2 regions of the Kitasatospora acidiphila genome follow, and region 1 is predicted to be linked to the other one. Evidence: riboswitches for the same ligand, from Rfam matches in the RefSeq annotation. Region 1 holds a riboswitch; the other holds the start of a gene.
The links. Region 1 has a riboswitch for glycine ahead of gcvP (aminomethyl-transferring glycine dehydrogenase). Riboswitches for the same ligand answer to the same signal wherever they lie in the genome.
Positions count from the first base shown of each region.

Region 2: it holds a riboswitch for glycine, as region 1 does, so the genes downstream of both, gcvT (glycine cleavage system aminomethyltransferase GcvT) here and gcvP (aminomethyl-transferring glycine dehydrogenase) in region 1, are expected to answer to the same signal.

Region 1 covers NZ_VIGB01000003.1:7,542,502-7,553,463, forward strand. Annotated here, with positions in the region: gene E6W39_RS35565 (SanA/YdcF family protein) at 1-78, shown strand, start outside; gene E6W39_RS35570 (DNA polymerase IV) at 115-1,518, shown strand; gene E6W39_RS35575 (MFS transporter) at 1,600-3,096, opposite strand; gene E6W39_RS35580 (PRC and DUF2382 domain-containing protein) at 3,285-4,280, opposite strand; glycine riboswitch at 4,451-4,567, shown strand; glycine riboswitch at 4,569-4,696, shown strand; gene gcvP (aminomethyl-transferring glycine dehydrogenase) at 4,798-7,695, shown strand; gene E6W39_RS35590 (DUF5999 family protein) at 7,826-8,017, opposite strand; gene E6W39_RS35595 (hypothetical protein) at 8,347-8,919, opposite strand; gene E6W39_RS35600 (glutamate--cysteine ligase) at 9,264-10,766, shown strand; gene E6W39_RS35605 (CPBP family intramembrane glutamic endopeptidase) at 10,816-10,962, shown strand, end outside.
Region 2 covers NZ_VIGB01000003.1:3,295,843-3,306,804, forward strand. Annotated here, with positions in the region: gene E6W39_RS15525 (ABC transporter permease) at 1-795, opposite strand, end outside; gene E6W39_RS15530 (ABC transporter substrate-binding protein) at 939-2,705, opposite strand; gene E6W39_RS15535 (ABC transporter permease) at 2,827-3,825, opposite strand; gene E6W39_RS15540 (enhanced serine sensitivity protein SseB C-terminal domain-containing protein) at 4,230-5,090, opposite strand; gene E6W39_RS15545 (enhanced serine sensitivity protein SseB) at 5,127-5,924, opposite strand; glycine riboswitch at 6,106-6,209, shown strand; gene gcvT (glycine cleavage system aminomethyltransferase GcvT) at 6,388-7,506, shown strand; gene gcvH (glycine cleavage system protein GcvH) at 7,594-7,971, shown strand; gene glyA (serine hydroxymethyltransferase) at 8,100-9,368, shown strand; gene E6W39_RS15565 (L-serine ammonia-lyase) at 9,515-10,882, shown strand; gene E6W39_RS15570 (ATP-binding protein) at 10,935-10,962, opposite strand, start outside.

The sequences.
Region 1 (10,962 bases):
ACGCCCGACCCGGCGCTGCTCGGGCCGTCCGACCCCGGTGTGACCCGAGCCCTGGCGGATTCCTCGGGCCGCCGCTGAGCCCGGTTGTCGTACCCGTGCGCGATCATCAATGGTGTGCGCCCCCTGCCGAGCATCCTGCACCTCGACATGGACGCCTTCTTCGCCTCGGTGGAGCAGGCGGCCAAGCCGAGCCTGCGCGGCAAGCCGGTGATCGTCGGCGGGCTCGGCCAGCGCGGCGTGGTCTCCACCTGCTCCTATGAGGCGCGGGTCTTCGGGGTCCGGTCGGCGATGGCCACGGCGGTGGCCCGCCGGCTCTGCCCCAACGCCGCCTACCTCTGGCCCCGGTTCGTCGCCTACCGGGAGATCAGCGAGCTGGTGATGGCGATGCTGCGGGAGCTGTCGCCGCTGGTCGAGCAGCTGAGCGTGGACGAGGCCTATGTCGACCTGGCGGCCGGGCCGTACGGTCCGGTGCTGGCCGAGGCGACCCTGGCCGAGGGTGTCGAGCTGATCCGGGCGATCGCCGAGGACCTGCGGGCCGACATCGAGCGGGCCACCGGGCTGACCGCCTCGGTCGGCGCGGCCTCCTCCAAGCTGATGGCCAAGATCGGCTCCGAGCAGGCCAAGCCCAACGGGCTGGTGCTGGTGACGCCGGGTCAGGAACGCGCGGTGCTCGGGCCGTTGTCGGTGCGGGCGCTGCCGGGAGTTGGCCCGGCGACCGAGCAGGCGCTGCGCCGGGCCGGGCTGCTGACCGTTGCCGAGGTGGCCGACCAGTCGGAGGAGGAGCTGGTCCGGCTGCTCGGCCGGGCGCACGGAAGTGGCGTCGCGCTGATGGCCCGGGGGCTGGACGGCCGCGCGGTGGTGCCGGACCGGGACGCCAAGTCGGTTTCGGTGGAGGACACTTACGAGGTCGACCTGATGGAGCGCGACCAGGTGCTCTTCGAGCTGGACCGGCTGGCGGCCCGCTGCGTGCGCCGGCTGAAGGCGGCCGGGCGGTCCGGGCGCACCGTGGTGATCAAGGTGCGGCGGTTCGACTTCTCCACCCTGACCCGGTCCGAGACGCTGCCCGGGCCGACCGACGACGCCCGGGTGATCGCGGACACCGCCCGCCGGCTGGCCGAGCAGGTGAGCCTGGCCGGCGGCATCCGGCTGCTCGGGGTGGGCGTCTCCCAGCTCGCCGAGTACACCCAGGAGGACCTGTTCGCCCAGGCCGCCGCCGAGCTCGCCGAACAGGAGGGGGAGGGCGGTGACGAGTCGGACGAGTCCGACGCCGAGGCCCCGCCGACGGCCGCGGCCGTGCAGCCGTTCCGCGAGCAGGTCTGGCTGCCGGGGCAGGACGTGGTGCACGCGGAGCACGGGCGCGGCTGGGTGCAGGGCAGCGGGGTGGGCCGGGTGACGGTGCGCTTCGAGACTCCCGACTCACCGCCAGGTCGGGTCCGCACCTTCCGGATCGAGGATCCGGCGCTGACTCCCGCCGAGCCGCTGCCGCTGCGCCCGCGCGGACCGTCCGAACAGCCGTGAGCCCCCATCCGGGATGCCGGATGGGGGCTCACGGGTGCCGGGGCGGCCGATCCCTGGGCGGCCCCGGCTACGGCAACCTCGTCAGGCGCCGGTCTTGGTGGGCTGCTTGGCCGGAGCAACCGGAGCGTCGGCCACCGGCTGGCTCGGCCGGGCGGTGCGGATCGCGAACGGCACCACGGCGGCGATCAGGCAGAGCGCGGCGGCGACCCAGAAGGCGTGCTTGTAGGCGTCCAGGGTCGGGATCTGCATCGGGATCATCTTGGCGATCTGCGGCGGGAACTTGATGGAGTCCCCGGTCAGGATGGCGCCCATCACCGCGGTGCCGATGGCACCACCGACGGTGCGCAGCACCGCGTTCATGCCGTTGGCGATGCCGCTCTGCTCGGCCGGCACGGCACCGTTGATGTAGGCGGGCATCGCCGCGTACGCCATGCCGACGCCGAGACCGAAGAGGCCGGCGGCGAAGTAGATGTCACCCTCGGTGCCGTGGCGCAGCGCCAGGTAGGCCATCGAGACGGCACCGAAGACGCCGCCGAGCACCAGCGGCAGGCGCGGACCGCGGCGGGCGATCAGCATGGCTCCGACCGGGGCTGCCACCATCGAGCCGAGCGCGGAGGGCAGCAGCAGCACACCCGCGTGCAGCACGGTGGCGGTGAAGCCGTAGTGCGCCAGCTTGGCCGGGGTCTGGGTGAAGTTGCTGATCACCAGGAACGAGCCGTACATCCCGAAGCCGATCAGCAGGCCGGCCACGTTGGTGAAGGCGACGGCCGGACGGGCCATCATCTTCATGTCCACCAGCGGGTGCGCGACCTTGACCTCGACGATGCCCCAGATCAGCGCGACCACGGCGGCGACGGCGAACAGGCCCAGGGTCTTGGTGGAGGTCCAGCCCCACTCGTTGCCGCGGCTGACCGCGATCAGCAGCGCGGAGAGCCAGCCGGCCAGGGTGAGCGCGCCCAGCGGGTCGGCGCCGCCGGCGCGGTCGACCACCGGGTCCTTGGGCACCCGCACCATCACCAGCAGCACCGCGATCAGACCGGCGATCAGGCCCATCCAGAAGATCGACTTGTAGTCCCAGTGCTCCAGCAGCAGACCGGTGGCGACCAGGCCGAGGCCGGAGCCGACACCCATCGAGGCGCTGATCGCGGCGACACCGCCGGTGACCTTCTCGCGCGGCAGCTCGTCACGGACGATGCTGATCGCCAGCGGCAGCACGCCACCGCCGGCGCCCTGCAGCACGCGGGCGACCACCAGCATCGAGAAGGAGTGGGTGGCCACCGCCAGGCCGGAGCCGAGCACCAGGCCGGCCAGCGAGATCAGCAGCATCGGCTTGCGGCCGCGCAGGTCGCCGAAGCGGCCGAGCAGCGGGGTGAGCACGGCGGCGGAGAGCAGGTTGGCCGTCATCAGCCAGGTGATGTTGGAGCCGGAGACGTTCAGCTCCTTGGCCAGCGACGGCAGGATCGGCACCACGGCCGTCTGGATCACGCTGTAGGCCAGCATCGCCAGCACCAGAGCGGGCAGCACCCGGGCACTGCTCGGTTTCACGGCCGTGGCGGCGGGCTGGGCGGCCTCACTCACGGATGGCTCCTTCACTCGGGTGCCGGGGCAGCCAGAGGACTGCTTCAGACACGCGACAGTTAATCGACTGAAGTAACGATCCGAGAAGTGCTTCAGTTTGTCAAATATCTACCGCTGAAGCTTCCCTGGTGCGGCATGCCGCGGCCCCGGCCCGCACTCGGGTCGGGGCCGCGGCAGCCCGGCTGGGCTCAGTGATGGGTGTCGACCGGCGCCGCCGAGCCGGTGCTGTCGTGGATCTCCACCCGCTCCCGGCGCAGCTCGTCCTTGATCACCTGCTCCTCGGTGACCCGCTCCACCACCAGCCGCACCCGCTCCATCGGTGCCAGGTACTTGCGCACCACCGGGCGCTCCTCGCGGAGCGTCACCTCCTCGACGGCCTCGGCGATGTCCTGCGCCGACAGCGCGGACTGCTCGGCGCTGCTCACCGGTACCCGCTCCACCCGGACCCGCTCCCTGGTCACCTGCACCCGGCGCTCCACCGGCTCGGTCACCACGTACTTGCGCATCCGGGCGGTGCCGAGCACGTGCCACTCGTTGGTGATCTCCAGGCGCTCCTCGCGCAGGGTCAGCTCGATCGGGCGGGGCGGGTGGGTGGTGGCCGCGCTGCCAGCGGTGCGCGCCTGCTCCGGGGTCGGCTCGACCGGGCCGGGGGCCGGCTCCACCGGCTTGTCCAGGCCGATGGTCGGCTCGACCGGCCCCTCCCGGCCGACGGCCGACCGGGCGGTGGGTGCGGTGGGTGCGGTGGGTGCGGTGGCCATCGGGCGGCCGGTGGCGGGGGCCGCGGGTGCGGTCACACCGAAGTCCATGTCGTCCGCCCGGCCGCGGGCGGTGCCCTGGGCGGGCGGAGCGGGTGCGGCGGTGCGGTCACCGGTGGGGGCGTCCAGCCCGTAGTAGCGGTAGAGCTGCAGCTCCTGGGCCGGGGAGAGGTGCTGGCCGACGCCGAAGTCCGGCGACTCCTTGATCAGCGACTTGTCATAGGGCACCCGCAGCTCCTGGCCGGAGAACTCGCTCGTGGTCAGGGGCACGAAGGCGTCCCGGCCGAAGATCCCGGTGCGCACGGCCGCCCACTCGGGCTCGCCGGTCGCGTCGTCGAGGTAGACCTCGTCCACGGTGCCGATCTTGTCGCCGTTGCGGTCCACGGCCTTGTGCCCGATCAGGTCTCGGGGATCGATATCGGTCTGCACGCTGTTCCTCTCCTGGTGGTACCGCTGTCGATTCACACCAAATGCCACAAAGGGAACAGCGGCCAGCCGGATGCGGCCGTCCGAGCCGGTGATCGCCCAGGTGGGGGAGTGCGATCGATCACCTGAGCGGTGTTGGCAATGACCGCCGCTGGTACCCTGAACACGACCGCCGAACCCGCACGGGAGAGTCTCCGGCCTTCGATTTCCCAGCGATTTCGAATAGTCCGGAGCGCCGAAGGAGCAAACCCTCCCCGGAATCTCTCAGGCATCCGTACCGTGTGGAATAGGTCACTCTGGAAAGCAGGGCAGGGCCGCCGGTGAGGGAACCGGAGGCGACCACCCTCACCGACGGTGCAAGCCGACGGGGCGTAAGCCCCGTGCGGGCGAAGCTCTCAGGTCCCGATGACAGAGGGGGAGGCCTGTCGGGCTCGTCCGCCACGGCCGCACCGTTCCCCCAGGCGGCGAGGGTCGTGGCTGCGTGCCCCCGCCGGTCCGTGACCAGGAGGCCTCGACCACCATGACTGACCAGCCGACCGCCGGTCGCTCCCAGAACGCGACGCTCGCCGACCTTGAGGCGGCCAGCCCGTTCCAGTCGCGCCACATCGGCCCTGACGCCGCCGCCCAGGAGAAGATGCTCGCCCAGGTGGGCTTCGGCTCGCTGGCCGAACTCTCCACCGCGGCCGTCCCCGAGGCGATCCGCAGCATCACCGCGCTCGACCTGCCCGCCGGCCGCACCGAGGCCCAGGTGCTGGCCGAGCTGCGTGAGCTGGCCGGGCACAACCAGGTGCTCACCTCGATGATCGGGCTCGGGTACTACGGCACCTTCACCCCGCCGGTGATCCTGCGCAACGTCATGGAGAACCCGGCCTGGTACACCGCCTACACCCCGTACCAGCCCGAGATCTCGCAGGGCCGCCTGGAGGCGCTGCTCAACTTCCAGACCCTGGTCTCCGACCTGACCGGTCTGCCCACCTCCGGCTCCTCGCTGCTCGACGAGGGCACCGCGGCGGCCGAGGCGATGGCGCTGGCCCGCCGCGTCACCAAGGTCAAGGGCGGCGTCTTCCTGGTCGACGTGGACACCCTGCCGCAGACCCTCGCGGTGATCCGGACCCGCGCGGTGCCGACCGGTGTCGAGGTGGTCGTCGCCGACCTGTCCGCCGGCATCCCGGCCGAGATCGCCGAGCGCGGCGTCTTCGGCGTGCTGCTCCAGTACCCGGGTGCCTCCGGCGCGGTGCGCGACCTCACCCCGGTGATCGAGCAGGCGCACGGCCTCGGCGCGATCGTCGCCGTCGCCGCCGACCTGCTGGCGCTGACCCTGCTCAAGTCGCCCGGCGAGCTGGGTGCGGACATAGCCTGCGGCACCTCGCAGCGCTTCGGTGTGCCGATGGGCTTCGGCGGCCCGCACGCCGGCTACCTCTCGGTCCGCGCCGAGTACGCGCGCTCGCTGCCCGGCCGCCTGGTCGGCGTCTCGGTGGACGCCGACGGCCACCGCGCCTACCGGCTGGCGCTGCAGACCCGCGAGCAGCACATCCGCCGCGAGAAGGCCACCAGCAACATCTGCACCGCCCAGGTGCTGCTCGCCGTGATGGCCTCGATGTACGCGGTCTACCACGGTCCGGACGGCCTGGCCGACATCGCCCGCCGCACCCACCGCTACGCCGCCGCGCTGGCCGAGGGCCTGCGGGCCGGCGGCGTCGAGCTCGCCCACGGCGCGTTCTTCGACACCGTCACCGCCAAGGTGCCGGGCCGGGCCGTCGAGGTGGTCGCCGCCGCCCGCGCCGAGGGCGTCAACCTCCACCAGGCCGACGCGGACACCGTCTCGATCTCCTGCGACGAGACCACCACCCGCGAGCACCTGGAGATCGTCTGGGCCGCCTTCGGGGTGGTCGGCGCCGAGGTGGCCGAGGCCGCCGACACGCTGCCGGCCGGGCTGCTGCGCTCCGACGAGTACCTGACCCACCCGGTCTTCCACAGCCACCGCTCGGAGACCGCGATGCTGCGCTACCTGCGCCGCCTCTCGGACCGGGACTACGCGCTGGACCGCGGCATGATCCCGCTGGGCTCGTGCACCATGAAGCTCAACGCCACCACCGAGATGGAGGCGGTCACCTGGCCGGAGTTCGGCCAGCTGCACCCGTTCGCGCCGATCGACCAGGCCCAGGGCTACCTGACCCTGATCCGCGAGCTGGAGCAGCAGCTGGTCGAGGTCACCGGCTACGACGCCGTCTCGATCCAGCCGAACGCCGGCTCGCAGGGCGAGTTCGCCGGTCTGCTCGCGGTGCGCGCCTACCACCTGGCCAACGGCGACACCCAGCGCGACGTCTGCCTGATCCCGTCCTCGGCGCACGGCACCAACGCCGCCTCCGCGGTGATGGCCGGCATGCGCGTCGTCGTGGTGAAGACCATGGCCGACGGTGACGTGGACGTCGAGGACCTCAAGGCCAAGATCACCCAGCACCGCGACCAGCTCGCCGTGCTGATGGTCACCTACCCGTCCACCCACGGCGTGTACGAGACCCAGATCACCGAGATCTGCGGCCTGGTGCACGAGGCCGGCGGCCAGGTCTACGTCGACGGCGCCAACCTCAACGCGCTGGTCGGCCTGGCCAAGCCGGGCAAGTTCGGCGCCGACGTGTCGCACCTGAACCTGCACAAGACCTTCTGCATCCCGCACGGCGGTGGCGGCCCGGGCGTCGGCCCGGTCGCGGTGCGCGCCCACCTGGCGCCGTACCTGCCCAACCACCCGCTGCAGTCGGAGGCCGGCCCGGCCACCGGTGTCGGCCCGATCTCGGCCGCGCCCTGGGGCTCGGCGGCGATCCTGCCGATCTCCTGGGCGTACGTCCGGCTGATGGGCGGCGAGGGCCTCAAGCGCGCCACCCAGGTGGCCGTGCTGAACGCCAACTACATCGCCAAGCGGCTGGCCCCGCACTTCCCGGTGCTCTACACCGGCCCGGGCGGCCTGGTGGCGCACGAGTGCATCATCGACCTGCGCCCGCTCACCAAGGAGACGGGGGTGACCGTGGACGACATCGCCAAGCGCCTGATCGACTACGGCTTCCACGCCCCGACCATGTCCTTCCCGGTGGCCGGCACGCTGATGATCGAGCCCACCGAGTCGGAGGACCTGCACGAGATCGACCGCTTCTGCGAGGCGATGATCGAGATCCGCGCGGAGATCGACAAGGTCGGCTCCGGTGAGTGGGCCGCGGACGACAACCCGCTGCGCAACGCTCCGCACACCGCCGCCAACCTGGCCGGCGACTGGAAGCACGGCTACTCGCGTCAGGAGGCGGTCTTCCCGGCGGGCGTCAACCCGGCGGACAAGTACTGGCCGCCGGTGGGCCGGATCGACGGCGCCTACGGTGACCGCAACCTGGTCTGCTCCTGCCCGCCGCTCGACGAGTACGGCGTCTGAGTAGCGCTCGGAGGGCTCAGCGCCCGATGACGAAGTGCCCTGCGGTGGCTGCCGCAGGGCACTTCGCCATATCCGGAGCCATATTCGGAGTCATGTCCCGAGTGCTCCGCCCGGGATCCGCTCGTGGCTGTCAGGCGGCGACCAGCAGCGTTCGGCGCGGCGCGATCACCCGGCCGTCCGGCAGCAGCTCGCCGGTGTCCTCGAAGAGCAGGACTCCGTTGCAGAGCAGGCTCCAGCCCTGCTCGGGGTGGCGGGCGACGGGAACCGCCGCCTCACGGTCAGGAGAATCGGCCGACGGGCACTCAGGTCGGTGCTGGCACATCGTGGTACCTCGTTTCACTACTCACGCTTCACGCCCCCCGCAGCGGAACGCAGGTGTGAACCAGCGCTTCTGTGGGTAGGACAGGTGGTCCTGCCACGCTGTCTCCAGTGTCCGCGCCCAGACCCCATTGCGCAGCCCTTTCGGTGACTTGCGCCACAACTACAGTCCAGAGATCACCCATTCAGATGGGTCCGACCGTGGTGCGCGTGCAAACGGGCCACCCGACCATGACTCGGTCGGGTGGCCCGTTGATGGTCAGTTCGGAGGGTGTCGGGCCACGCTCAGGCCACTTCTCAGTCGACTGCTCAGGCGACTGCTACGGACACTGCTCAGGCCACTGCGGTGACCCGCGGTGTCGGGCGGCCCAGCAGGGTGAGCAGCTCACCGGCCGGGTAGGCCCGGTGCGCGGTGATGCCGAGCGGCGCGGGGGCCAGCGGCAGCAGCAGGTCGCCGGCCGGATCGGCGTCCGTCGCGTGCAGCCACAGGGCAGTCGCGTAGTGGTCGGGCATCGAGAGCAGCCGGGGCTGGTAGGCCGTGCGCCGCTGCTGGACCAGCTGCCAGGCCTCGGCCAGTGCCCGGACCGTGGAGTCCGGGTAGGGGCCGGCCGCGAAGTGCGCGAAGGTGTGCCCCTCCGCCGACCTCACCACCTCGGCTGCCGCCACCACCACCGTGCCGTGCTTGACCAGGAACCGCCAGCCGGTCCGCGGCGCGGCGGCCAGCGCGCGCGCCGTCGTGGTGCCGGGCGGCAGCTGATGGACTGCCAGTGGATGGGCCGGCAGCAGGGCGCTCGCGGTACTTCGCGGGGCGGCCGCGCCGGGCTGCCGCAGGGCGGTCGGCGAGCTCAGGGCGGCCAGCACGGCGCGCAGGGCGCTGGGCGGTGGCTGGGGTGTCTGCAGGGTCATGGCGGGTCGCCTCTCCATGCGAGATCGGCGTGCGAAGGCGGCATACCGGCGTGGCGCGACAGGGCCGGGTCCGGTTGGGCGTGATCGCGGGGCTGAGCGCGCGGGCTCCGGGCAGCGGCACGCCGCACCGGGGTCGGAACCGGTGCGGCCGGGCCGGGACTCGAAGCCCACTCGAACAAGTGCGCAGGGTGACCTGTTTATCACCTTCTGTCGTGCCCGGCAAGTCGAGCGATAGCTGAGAAACCGTCAGTTCCCTTGTGGCATAGGGCATTAGAAGCGCTCGGGTATCGATCTTCCGGATGGGCATGATGCAGGGCACGGTGGACCGGGCGAAGGGGGTATCCATGGGGGAGAAAGTCATCGCAACCCGGGCCGACCTGTCGGACCGGCAGCACTACCGTCGAAAGCTGCAGTCCTGTCAGGAGGCCCTGGAGCGGATGCTGCACGAGCAGCGTTTCGACCGGCCCCGGGCCATGATGGGCCTGGAGATAGAGCTCAACCTGGCGGACGAGCAGGGTCTGCCGCTGATGCGCAACGAGAAGGTGCTCGCGGCGATCGGCTCGCCCGACTTCCAGACCGAGCTGGGCCAGTTCAACATCGAGGTCAACGTCGCTCCGCACCAGCTCAGCGGCCATGTCTTCGAGGAGCTGCGGGAGGAGCTGGACACCGGCCTGCGGTACGCGGACCGGCGGGCGGCCGAGGCCGGTGCCCGGATCATCATGGTGGGCGTGCTGCCGACCCTGGAGACCGTGCACACCGGGCGCGACGCGATGAGCCACAACAACCGCTACAGCCTGCTCAGCGACCAGATCATGGCGGCCCGCGGCGAGGACATCGCGCTGGACATCGAGGGCGTGGAGCACCTGCAGCTGGAGTCGGTGAGCATGGTCGCCGAGGCCGCCGCCACCTCGCTCCAACTGCACCTCCAGGTGACCCCGGACCGGTTCGCGCCGGTCTGGAACGCGGCCCAGGCGATCGCCGCCGTGCAGGTCGCGCTCGGTGCCAACGCGCCGTTCCTGTTCGGCCGGGAGCTGTGGCGGGAGACCCGTCCGGTGCTCTTCCAGCAGGCCTGCGACACCCGTTCGGCCGAACTGAAGGCCCAGGGAGTGCGCCCGATCACCTGGTTCGGGGAGCGCTGGGTGGACTCGGCGCAGGAGCTGTTCGCCGAGAACATGCGCTACTTCCCGGCCCTGCTGCCGATCTGCGACGACGAGGACCCGGCCAAGGTGCTCGCCTCCGGCGGCGTGCCGCGGCTGGGCGAGATGCGGCTGCACAACGGGACCATCTACCGCTGGAACCGGCCGGTCTACGACGTGACCGACGGCGTGCCGCACCTGCGGGTGGAGAACCGCTGCCTGCCGGCCGGACCGACGGTGGCCGACATCCTGGCCAACGCCGCGTTCTACTACGGGCTGGTCCGCGCGCTGGCCGAGCAGCCCCGGCCGATCTGGACCAGGCTGCCGTTCGCCCACGCCGACCGGAACTTCCACACCGCGGCCCGCTACGGGATCGACGCGGTGGTGCAGTGGCCCCGCCCGGGCCGCGGCACCCGGGGCGCGCCCGCGGCGGTGCCGGTGGTCGACCTGGTGCTCGGTGAGCTGCTGCCGCTGGCCTACCAGGGCCTGGACGAGTGGGGCGTGCAGCCGGCCGACCGGGACCGCTACCTGGGGATCATCGAGCAGCGCTGCCTGCGCCGCACCAATGGCGCGGCCTGGCAGGCGGCCACCGTGCACCAGCTGTGCGAGCGGCACGGCATGGACCGGGCGACCGCGCTGGCCACCATGACCCAGCGGTACATGGAGCTGATGCGGGCGGGCGAGCCGGTGCACAACTGGCCGGTGGGGTGACGGTTTGGCGTCGAGGTCGCCTCATCCTGGTGTGACAAGATGATCCGCCATGACGATCGCACCGCCCGCGCAGCCCGCGGACACCCTGCCGCCCGGTGACCGGCGGCGCCGACTGCTCGGGATCGAGCTGCTGATCGTCCTCGGGCTGTCGCTCGGCGCGAGCGGGGTCAGTGCGCTGATCAGCTTCGTCGACTCG
Region 2 (10,962 bases), 4.2 Mb from region 1:
GAAGATGGTGAGGATCGGGGTGAGCGCGGCGCGCAGACCGTGCCGGATCACCACCTTGCGCTCGATCAGGCCCTTGGCCCGCGCGGTGCGGATGTAGTCCTCGCTCATCGTCTCCAGCATCCCGGCGCGGGTAAGCCGGGCGTAGAGCGCGGAGTAGAGGAAGGCCAGCGACACCCAGGGCAGGATCAGGTTGGTGAACCAACCGACCGGGTCATCGGTGAAGTTGACGTAGTGCAGGTTGTCGAAGACGACCCACTTGTAGCTGAACAGGTAGTGCAGGATCGCGCCGGTGAAGAAGATCGGCAGCGAGACGCCGGCCAGCGCGATGCCCATCGAGAAGCGGTCGAAGAAGGACTTGGGCCGCAGCGCCGAGATCACGCCGGTGGTCACGCCGGAGAGCAGCCACAGCACCGCGGCGCCGAGCGCCAGCGAGAAGGTCACCGGGATCCGGCTCTCGATCTCGGGCCAGACCTCGATGTGGTTCTTGAACGAGTAGCCGAAGCAGGGGACGTGGCAAGTGGACGCGTCCGGGCCGTACTTGTACGTGGCACCGACGAAGATCTGCTTGACGAAGTGCCAGAACTGCTCGTACAGCGGCTGGTCGAAACCCAGGTTCTTCTTGACCGCGGCCAGCGCCTCGGGGCTCGGGTTCTTGCCGATGTACTGGGCGGCCAGCTGGTCGGTGGTCTCACCGGCCAGGCGCGGTAGCAGGAAGAAGATGCCGAAGGTGACCGCGCTGACGACCAGTAGCAGTACCAGGGCGGCGAACGTCCTGCGGAGGATGTAGAAGAACACAGTCGGACGGCTTGGGGCCCGCCCCGACCTTGGGTCCCGGTGGGGACCGGCGGTCGGGGCGGGGCTCCGCTCGCCTTCACCTGCCTTCAGGGATGGTGAGCCGGACTCTTACGTGGTGGGTCTCGATGACCCGGTGGTGCCGCTTAGTTGTTGCTGGTGGTGCCGATGTTGAGGTAGTCGTACTCACCGCTGAACGCCGAGGTGGAGACCATGTTGGTGGCGCTGGCCGGGCGGTAGTTGAAGACCTTGAAGTCGGTCAGCGGCACGTAGGCCGCGTCATCCATGACCTGCTTGTCGATCTGGGCGTAGTCCTTGTTGCGGGCGTCCCCGGAGTTGTTGGTGGCCGCGTCGTCGAGCAGGCTGTTGACCTTCGGGTCGTTCAGCAGCGCGATGTTGCTGTTGCCGGAGGACTTGATCGCCCGGCCGTCGGTGATCTGCTGCAGGAAGCCCAGGCCGGTCGGCCAGTCGGCGCCCCACTGCATCATCATCATGCCGACGCCGTGCTGGTTGATGAAGTCCGGCACGCCCGCGTAGTCGGTGAAGTACTTGCCCTGCGGGTACTGCTGGATCTCCAGCGTGATGCCGACCTTGGCCAGCGCGCCCTGGATGGCGGTGGCGGCCTTGACCTCGGTGTCACGCTCGGTGCGGGCGGTGATCACGGTCTTGAAGCCGTCCGGGTGGCCGCAGGCCTTGAGCTCGGCCTTGGCCTTGTCGACGTCACCCTTGTTGCCGGGGGTGGCGTAGGTGTCGAAGTCCTGGTGGCCGGTGACGTCCGGCGGCAGCACGGTGGTGGCGATGTCACCGCGGATCGGGCCGCCCTCGGCGGTCTGCACCGCGACCTTGTCGATCGCGTACTCCACGGCCTTGCGGCAGTCGGCGTTGTCCAGCGGCGCCTGCTTGGTGTTGAGCGCCAGGTAGGCGAGACGGCCGCCGGCGGCGTTGTCGCTCTGCGCCTTCAGCTTCGGATCCAGCAGGATCTTGGCCTGGGTCTGCGGGTCGACACCGCCGCCGACCAGGTCGACCTGGGCGTTGCCGGACATCAGGTCCTGGTCGATGGTCTGCTGGTCGATGTTCATCTTCAGCACGATCTTGTCCGCGAGCTGCTTGCGGAGCGGGTCGGTGCTCGCGTCCCAGTTGGTGTTGGGCACCAGCACGGCGCCCTTGCCGTCGTCGTACGACTGGAACTTGTAGGAGCCGCTGGAGACGATGTGCTTCACGTAGTTGGCGCCTTCGTCCTTGGCCTGCGGCACCGGGGCGGTGTCGGGCGCGCTGACCAGGTAGTCGAAGTCGGCGAACGGCTGCTTGAGCTGGAAGGTGATGGTGGTGTCGTCCGGCGTACCGATCGAGTGCAGGCCGGCCGGGTCCTTGTCCTTGTAGGGACCCTGGTACGGCGTGGGGTTGTCGACCAGGTACTGCTGGAAGTAGGTCGGGCCGTTGGAGAGCACGTCGGGCGCGAAGTTGCTGCGCTCGATGGCGTACTTGACGTCCTTGGAGGTGATCGGGGTGCCGTCGTCGTACTTCAGGCCCGGGCGCAGCTTGTACGTCCAGGTCTTGCCGTCCGCGCTGACCTGGCCCATGCCCTGCGCCAGGTCCGGGGCGAGCTTGTTGCCCTGCGCGCCGGGGGCGGGGGTGAAGGTGGTCAGCGCACGGGCGTACAGCCGCGAGAAGTTGTAGATGTAGGCGTAGTAGGTGTTCCCCGGGTCCAGCGAGTCCGGGGTTCCCTTCATCTCGTAGGTGACCGTCCCGCCCTTGTGGTCGGAGGCGTTCACGATGCCCTTGGTGGCGGCGTTGGCACCGGCGGCGGACGAGGATCCGCCCGTGGTGCCGCCCTTGCTGCTGGCGCAGCCGCTCACCACCAGCACAGCGGTGGCGGCTGCCGCGGCCAGGGCGAGAGTACGATTACGGCGCATTGCTGGATCAACCCCTTGCAAGTGTGTCGTGGGTCAAACGAACCGAGTGGGGCTCAGAGGAACTGAGTGGAGCTCAGACGAACTGAGTGGGACTCAGACGAGCCGAGTGGGACTCAGAGGATCAGTTGCTGCGCGGGTCGAGCGCGTCGCGCAGTCCGTCACCCAGCAGGTTGAAGGCGAGCACGGTGATGAAGATCGCCACGCCCGGGACGATGAGGTACTGCGGGTCCACCTGGTAGTAGTTGATCGCGTCGTTCATCATCCCGCCCCAGGAGGCCTGCGGCGGCTGGATGCCGACTCCGAGGAAGCTCAGGCCGGCCTCGAAGAGGATGTTGGTCGGGATCAGCAGGGTCGAGTAGACCAGGATCGGACCGACCAGGTTCGGCAGCAGCTCCTTGAACAGGATGAACGGGCCCCGCGCGCCCAGCGATCGGGCCGCGAAGACGAACTCCCGCTCGCGCAGCGAGAGCGTCTGCCCGCGCACGATCCGGCCCATGTAGGGCCAGTTGAAGAAGCCGATCACGAAGATCAGCACGCTGATGTGGAGCGGCAGGCCGTGCATTCCGAAGGCGCCGCCCTGCAGCGAGGCCGAGATCGAGATGGCGAACAGCAGCAGCGGGAAAGCCAGGAAGGTGTCCATCACCCGGCTGATCGCGGTGTCCACCCAGCCGCCGTAGTAGCCGGCGATCACGCCGAGCACGGTGCCGATGGTGTTGGACAGCAGCGTGGCGCCGAAGGCGACCAGCAGTGAGACCCAGGAGCCCTCGATGATCCGGGAGAGCAGGTCGCGCCCGAGCCCGGGGTCGATGCCCAGCAGGTGACTGCCGCTCATGCCGCCGAAGTTGCCGTTCGGCAGGCCGCCGAGGTCGGCGTTCAGCAGGTCGGGGTTCTGGGCGTTCGGGTCCAGACCGAAGGCCGATTCGATCGGCTTGGCCAGCACCGCGAGCAGGATCAGCAGGATGACCACGATCCCGCCGGCCATGGCCGCCTTGTCGCGCTTGAAGCGCAGCCAGGCGATCCGGCCGAGCGAGCGGCCCTCGATGCGGGTCTGCGGCGCGTCGGCGATCGGCGCCCCCGGGTCCGGCGGAATGGCGGCGGTGGTGTCGGTGGTTGTGCTCATCAGCAGTTGGCGTCCCCTCGCCGACGGTCGTCGGCCCAAGGCAGCCCGAAATCGGGCATGGCGGTGTCAGGTCCTGGTCAGAGCCTGCTTGCCATACGTTCGGGCTGCTCGGCTGGTGCGGTGCGCAGAACTCTTCACGTTCTCGCCAGTTCGGCGCCAGCCCCCATTGGTGAAGGATGCCCAACTGTGATCTACCGATTATCGAGATCCCTAAACCCGCCATGCGCACACCAGCTATGACCGCCTGGTCCAGCAGGCCACTGGATACGGTAGTTGACAGCTCGTCAGAAAGCGTGGAGGACGACATGGCTCTACCCGGGCCGTTATCGACGACCCGGGCACCGGATACTCAGATTCCGCTCAAGTCCCACATGAGCGTTCGCTATGCGAACAGGGGTGTCCGCTCAGCGGCCGGGCCAGGGCTGCTGCGGCCACGGGCTCGGCGTCGGATAGCCGTAGCCGGTCGGCATCGGATACGGCGGCACGGCCGGCGGCGGGGTCGCCTCGCGGTGGTAGAACGGCCGGGCGTTGGCCCGCATCCAGAGCGCCACCGGGTCGTAGTCGTCGCTCAGCGCCACCGTGGAGACCGCCAACCCCTGCGGGGCCTGCGAGATGGCCCGCTGCATCAGCGCCCGCACCGCCTCCACGGCCGGCGGCGAGTTGTCGTACAGCTCCAGCCCGATCGCCAGGTAGGGCTCCCCCAGCACCGGCCGCACCCAGGCCCGGCGCAGCGCCCGCACCGGACGCACGGAGGGCGCCTGGTGCTGCAGCAGCCCGAAGAACGCCTCGGTGCCCGGCACCTGGGGCTCACTCAGCCGCAGCGGCCCGGCGGGCAACCGGTCCAGCCCGGCCGCGATCCGGCGCAGATCGGCCCACGGCACCCCGACCCCGCCGCCGGGCGTGTGCGGGTTGAGCCACAGGCCCCAGCGGGTCCGGTAGAGGGTGGCGGCGATCTCCTTGCCGCTGATCACCTCGTGCGCCCGGCTCCAACCGCTGGCGGTCAGCTGCTCGGGCGAGGTGACGGCCGGCGCGTAGCCGTGGCCGCCGATGTCCATGTTCCCGTACTGGGCGTCCGGGCTGCCCGGGCTGCCGTGCCACAGCAGCATCCACACCCGGCCCGCCGACAGCTCGCGCAGCAGCTGCTCATAGGCCTCGAACCGGTCCGGGGCGACCTCTTTGAGGGCCCGCTCCAGGGTGCCCGGGTCGGTACCCGGGACCGAGGCCGGGCTCCACGGCCCTGATCCGCCCGTCGCTCCCGTCGTCACCGCACGCGCCCTTCTCTCGACTCGCCCATCGCCGGATCAACCCCGCTGGTAGAACGGGCGCACCTGGGTCAGCATCCAGTCCACCACCGGGTCCGCCGCCAGGTCCAGCAGCACGATGTGCACTCCCCCGGGGAGCGGGGCCACGCCCAGCGCCCGGCCCAGCGCCGCGTTCGCCCCGGCCGGGTCGGCGGGGTGGGACGGATCCAGCTGCACGCCCACGAACAGCACCGTCGGCTCGCCCTCCACCGAGGCCAGCGCCCGACGGGCCGTCAGTACTCCTGGCAGCGCGGCCAGCTCGGCGCAGACGGCGGTCAGGAACGCCACCGGCTCCTCGTGCGGCTCCGGCTCGCGCAGCGCCACCCGGGCGCCGTCGCCGACCGGCGCGTCCGGCGACCCGGCGACCGCGTCCCAGCGCTGCTCGCGCGGCCCGCGCCGCAGCTCGCCGACGCCCTCGGGCGGCACCGGGATGCCGACGGGGGCGTCGGGGTTGACGGCGATGCCGAGCCCGAGCGGCAGCCCGCGGGCGAACTCCCAGGCCGGGGCGACCGCGCAGGACATTCCCGGCGCGTGCCGGACGAACTGCTCCTCGGAGGAGAAGACCGGTACATAACGGGCGCCGGCCAGCTCGATGGTCGGCAGGTCGAGTGCCTGACCGGATGGATCTGCGCCGACCGGCAGCGGGATCCACACGTGACTGCGCGCCAGCACCTCGATCACCCGGGGCGTCGCGCCCGGGTCCCCGATCGCCGCACTGAGCACCTGCTCCAGCTCGTTCGCCGGCCACCCTCCGCCGGTCGGCGGCTGCCCCGGCTCGGCCCACGCGGGCGCGGGCACGGCAAACCCCTGAGTCTCCACCGGAGCAGACTACTAGGCGGCGGCCGGCCCACTGGCCACTACGCACCAGGCGGCGGCCGGCCGACTGGCCACTGTCCCGCCGTCGGCACCGCCCCCACTCCCGCTGAGCGAACGGGCATGCCATGATGTGCGCGATAAACAGAACTTCATACTGGCCGTTCGAACCCGCGCGGGAGAGTCCGGAGGTGCCGCAGGGCACGGACCGGCGCCGAAGGAGCAAGTCCTCCCCGGAATCTCTCAGGCACCCGATACCGCGTGGGCGAGGCGAATCTGGAAAGCGGAACACGGCCGTGCCGTGCGCCCACCCACGGTGCAAGCCGCGCCATGCTGGTCGCGGTGAAGCTCTCAGGTTGTGACGACAGACGGGGAGACTCCACCGTCCCTCCTTGCCCACCATCGGGCGAGAAGGGCCCATCTGCCTGTTACAGACCGGAGTCCCGCCATGTCCCCGCGCCTGACCGCGCTCGACGCCCTGCACCGCGCCCTCGGGGCGACCATGACCGACTTCGCCGGCTGGGACATGCCGCTGCGCTACGGCAGCGAGCGCGAGGAGCACCTCGCCGTCCGCACCAAGGCCGGCCTCTTCGACCTCTCGCACATGGGCGAGATCACCGTCTTGGGCCCGCAGGCCGGCGAGCTGCTGGACCACGCGCTGGTCGGCTTCATCTCCGCGCTCGGCGTGCTGCGCGCCCGCTACACCATGATCTGCCGCGAGGACGGCGGCATCCTGGACGACCTGATCGTCTACCGCACCGCCGAGAACGAGTACATGGTGGTCGCCAACGCCTCCAACGCCCAGGTGGTGCTGGACGCGCTGACCGAGCGCGCGGCCGGCTTCGACGCCGTGGTGCGCGACGACCGCGACGCCTACGCGCTGCTCGCCGTCCAGGGCCCGGAGGCGAACGCGATCCTCTCCTCGGTCACCGACGCCGACCTGCCGGGGCTGAAGTACTACGCGCTGCTGCCCGCCACCGTCGCGGAGAAGCAGGTGTGGCTGGCCCGCACCGGCTACACCGGCGAGGACGGCTTCGAGATCTTCTGCGCCCCCGCCGACGCCGAGCACCTGTGGCACGCGCTCACCGAGGCCGGCGCCCCGCACGGCCTGGTCCCGGCCGGCCTGTCCTGCCGCGACACGCTGCGCCTGGAGGCCGGCATGCCGCTCTACGGGCACGAGCTGGACACCTCGCTGACCCCGTTCGACGCCGGCCTCGGCCGCGTGGTCCGGTTCGACAAGACCACCAACGGCGGCGACTTCGTCGGCCGCAAGGCCCTGGAGGCGGCCGCCGCCCAGGCCGAGGTGAACCCGCCGCGCAAGCTGGTCGGCCTGGTCTCCGAGGGCAAGCGGGTGCCGCGCGCCGAGTACTCGGTGGTCGACGCCGAGGGCACCGTGATCGGCCGGATCACCTCCGGCTCGCCCTCCCCGACGCTGGGCAAGCCGATCGCCATCGCCTACCTGGACGCCGCCTTCGCGGCTCCCGGCACCGCCGTCGCCGTGGACGTGCGCGGCAAGCACGAGCCGGTCGAGGTCGTCGCGCTGCCGTTCTACAAGCGCGCCCGCTGATCCCGTCCCCCACACCGTCCGCCGGACCGCGGTCCACTGAGCGGACCGCTTCCGCACACCCGCTTCCCGCTAATGGAGAATGAGCTCATGAGCAACCCGCAGAACCTGCAGTACAGCAAGGAGCACGAGTGGCTGACCGAGGCCGACGCTGACGGCGTGTCGACCGTGGGCATCACCGAGCACGCCGCCGGCGCGCTGGGCGACATCGTCTACGTGGACCTGCCGTCCGTGGGCGACACCGTGACCGCCGGCGAGACCTGTGGCGAGCTCGAGTCGACCAAGTCGGTCAGCGACCTGTACTCGCCGGCCACCGGCGAGGTCGTCGCGGTCAACCAGGACGTCATAGACGAGCCGGCCCTGGTCAACTCGGCCGCCTTCGCCGGTGGCTGGCTGTTCAAGCTCAAGGTCACCGACACCGACGACCTGCTGAGCGCCGACGAGTACACCGCGTTCACCGCGGGCTGACTCATCTGAAAGGGCGGCCGCAGCGCGGCGGCCGCCCTCCGTCCCACCCGTCGCCCACCGCCACCCTTCCAGCGAGGCGCTGCGCGCGACACCCCCTCAGCACCAGAGCCCCACGGGAAGACGCCACCATGACGGTTCTCAACCAGTCCCTCCACGCTCTCGACCCGGAGATCGCCGCCGCGGTCGACGCCGAGCTGCACCGCCAGCAGTCCACCCTGGAAATGATCGCCTCCGAGAACTTCGCCCCGGTGGCGGTCATGGAGGCCCAGGGGTCGGTGCTGACCAACAAGTACGCCGAGGGCTACCCCGGCAAGCGCTACTACGGCGGCTGCGAGCACGTCGACGTGGTCGAGCAGATCGCCATCGACCGGATCAAGGCGCTGTTCGGCGCCGAGGCCGCCAACGTCCAGCCGCACTCCGGCGCGCAGGCCAACGCCGCCGCGATGTTCGCGCTGATCCAGCCGGGCGACACCATCCTGGGCCTCAACCTGGCCCACGGCGGTCACCTGACCCACGGCATGAAGATCAACTTCTCCGGCAAGCTCTACAACGTGGTGGCCTACCACGTGGACGAGAAGACCAGCCTGGTCGACATGGAGGAGGTGGAGCGCCTCGCCAAGGAGCACCAGCCCAAGCTGATCATCGCCGGCTGGTCCGCCTACCCGCGCCAGCTCGACTTCGCCGAGTTCCGCCGGATCGCCGACGAGGTCGGCGCCCTGCTGATGGTCGACATGGCGCACTTCGCCGGCCTGGTCGCGGCCGGCCTGCACCCGTCCCCGGTGCCCTACGCGGACGTGGTCACCACCACCACCCACAAGACCCTGGGCGGCCCGCGCGGCGGTGTGATCCTCTCCAAGGCCGCGCTGGCCAAGAAGATCAACTCCGCGGTCTTCCCCGGCCAGCAGGGCGGCCCGCTGGAGCACGTGATCGCCGGCAAGGCGGTGGCCTTCAAGGTCGCGGCCTCCGAGGAGTTCAAGGAGCGCCAGGAGCGCACCCTGGAGGGCGCCAAGATCCTGGCCGCCCGCCTGCTCCAGGACGACGCCACGGCGGCCGGTGTCTCGGTGCTCTCCGGCGGCACCGACGTCCACCTGGTCCTGGTCGACCTGCGCAACAGCGAGCTCAACGGCCAGGACGCCGAGGACCGCCTGCACGAGGTCGGCATCACGGTCAACCGCAACGCGGTGCCGAACGACCCGCGCCCGCCGATGGTCACCTCCGGCCTGCGGATCGGCACCCCGGCGCTGGCCACCCGCGGCTTCCAGGCCGAGGACTTCACCGAGGTCGCCGACATCATCGCCGAGACCCTGCTCCCTGGCTTCGACGAGGCCAAGATCGCGGCGCTGCGCACCCGGGTGACCGCGCTGGCCGAGAAGTACCCGCTCTACCCGGAGCTCTAGGCACCACCCACCGTGGCCGACGTCACTCCCGTCGGTCCGGTCCGTTCCCCCGGGGCACCGCGCACACTGGAACGTGAGCCGGTGCCCCGCACCATGCAGTCCCCCGCTTTCCTTCCGGTCCACGAGACCAGACAAGGACGTCCCCCGTGGCCATCAGCGTCTTCGACCTCTTCTCCATCGGTATCGGCCCCTCCAGTTCGCACACCGTCGGCCCGATGCGGGCCGCCCGGATGTTCGCCCGCCGGCTGCGCTCCGAGGACCTGCTGGACCAGGTCGCCTCGGTCAAGGCCGAGCTGTTCGGTTCGCTCGGCGCCACCGGCCACGGCCACGGCACCCCCAAGGCGGTGCTGCTCGGCCTGGAGGGCAAGTCCCCGCGCACCGTGGACGTCGCCAAGGCCGACCTCGACGTGGAGCGGATCAAGGAGACCAAGCGGATCGCGCTGCTCGGTGTCCACCTGATCGACTTCGACCCCGACCTCCAGGTGGTGCTGCACCGCCGCAAGTCGCTGCCGTACCACGCCAACGGCATGACCCTGGTGGCCCACGACGCGGCCGGCGCCGAGCTGCTCACCAAGACCTACTACTCGGTCGGCGGCGGCTTCGTGGTGGACGAGGACGCGATCGGCGCCGACCGGGTGGTCCCGGACGACACCCAGCTGCGCTACCCGTTCCGCACCGGCGAGGAGCTGCTCCGGCTGACCCGGGAGACCGGCCTGTCGATCTCCGGCCTGATGCTGGAGAACGAGAAGGCCTGGCGCTCCGAGGAGGAGATCCGGGCCGGCCTGCTGGAGATCTGGTCGGTGATGAAGGAGTGCGTGTCGGCCGGCATGTCCCGCGAGGGCATCCTGCCGGGCGGCCTCAAGGTGCGCCGCCGCGCCGCCGCCGGGGCCCGGGCGCTGCGCGCGGAGGGCATCGGCCCGGCCAACGCGATGGAGTGGGTGACCCTCTACGCGATGGCGGTCAACGAGGAGAACGCCTCCGGCCAGCGGGTGGTGACCGCGCCCACCAACGGCGCGGCCGGCATCATCCCGGCCGTCCTGCACTACTACCAGAACTTCGTACCGGGCGCCGATGACGAGGGCATCGTCCGGTTCCTGCTGGCGGCCGGTGCGATCGGCATGCTCTTCAAGGAGAACGCCTCCATCTCCGGCGCCGAGGTGGGCTGCCAGGGCGAGGTCGGCTCGGCCTGCTCGATGGCGGCCGGCGGCCTGGCCGAGGTGCTCGGCGGCTCCCCCGAGCAGGTGGAGAACGCCGCCGAGATCGGCATCGAGCACAACCTCGGCCTCACCTGCGACCCGGTCGGCGGCCTGGTCCAGATCCCCTGCATCGAGCGCAACGGCATGGCCTCGGTCAAGGCCGTCACCGCCGCCCGGATGGCACTGCGCGGCGACGGCCGGCACCACGTCTCCCTCGACAAGGCGATCAAGACCATGAAGGAGACCGGCGCCGACATGAAGGTCAAGTACAAGGAGACCAGCCGCGGCGGCCTGGCGGTCAACGTCATCGAGTGCTGATCACTCATCGGGGGCCCGTGCCGTGGTGACGGCGCGGGCCCCTGGCGCGTTCTCAGGCCCGTTCGCGGACCTTGAGTTCG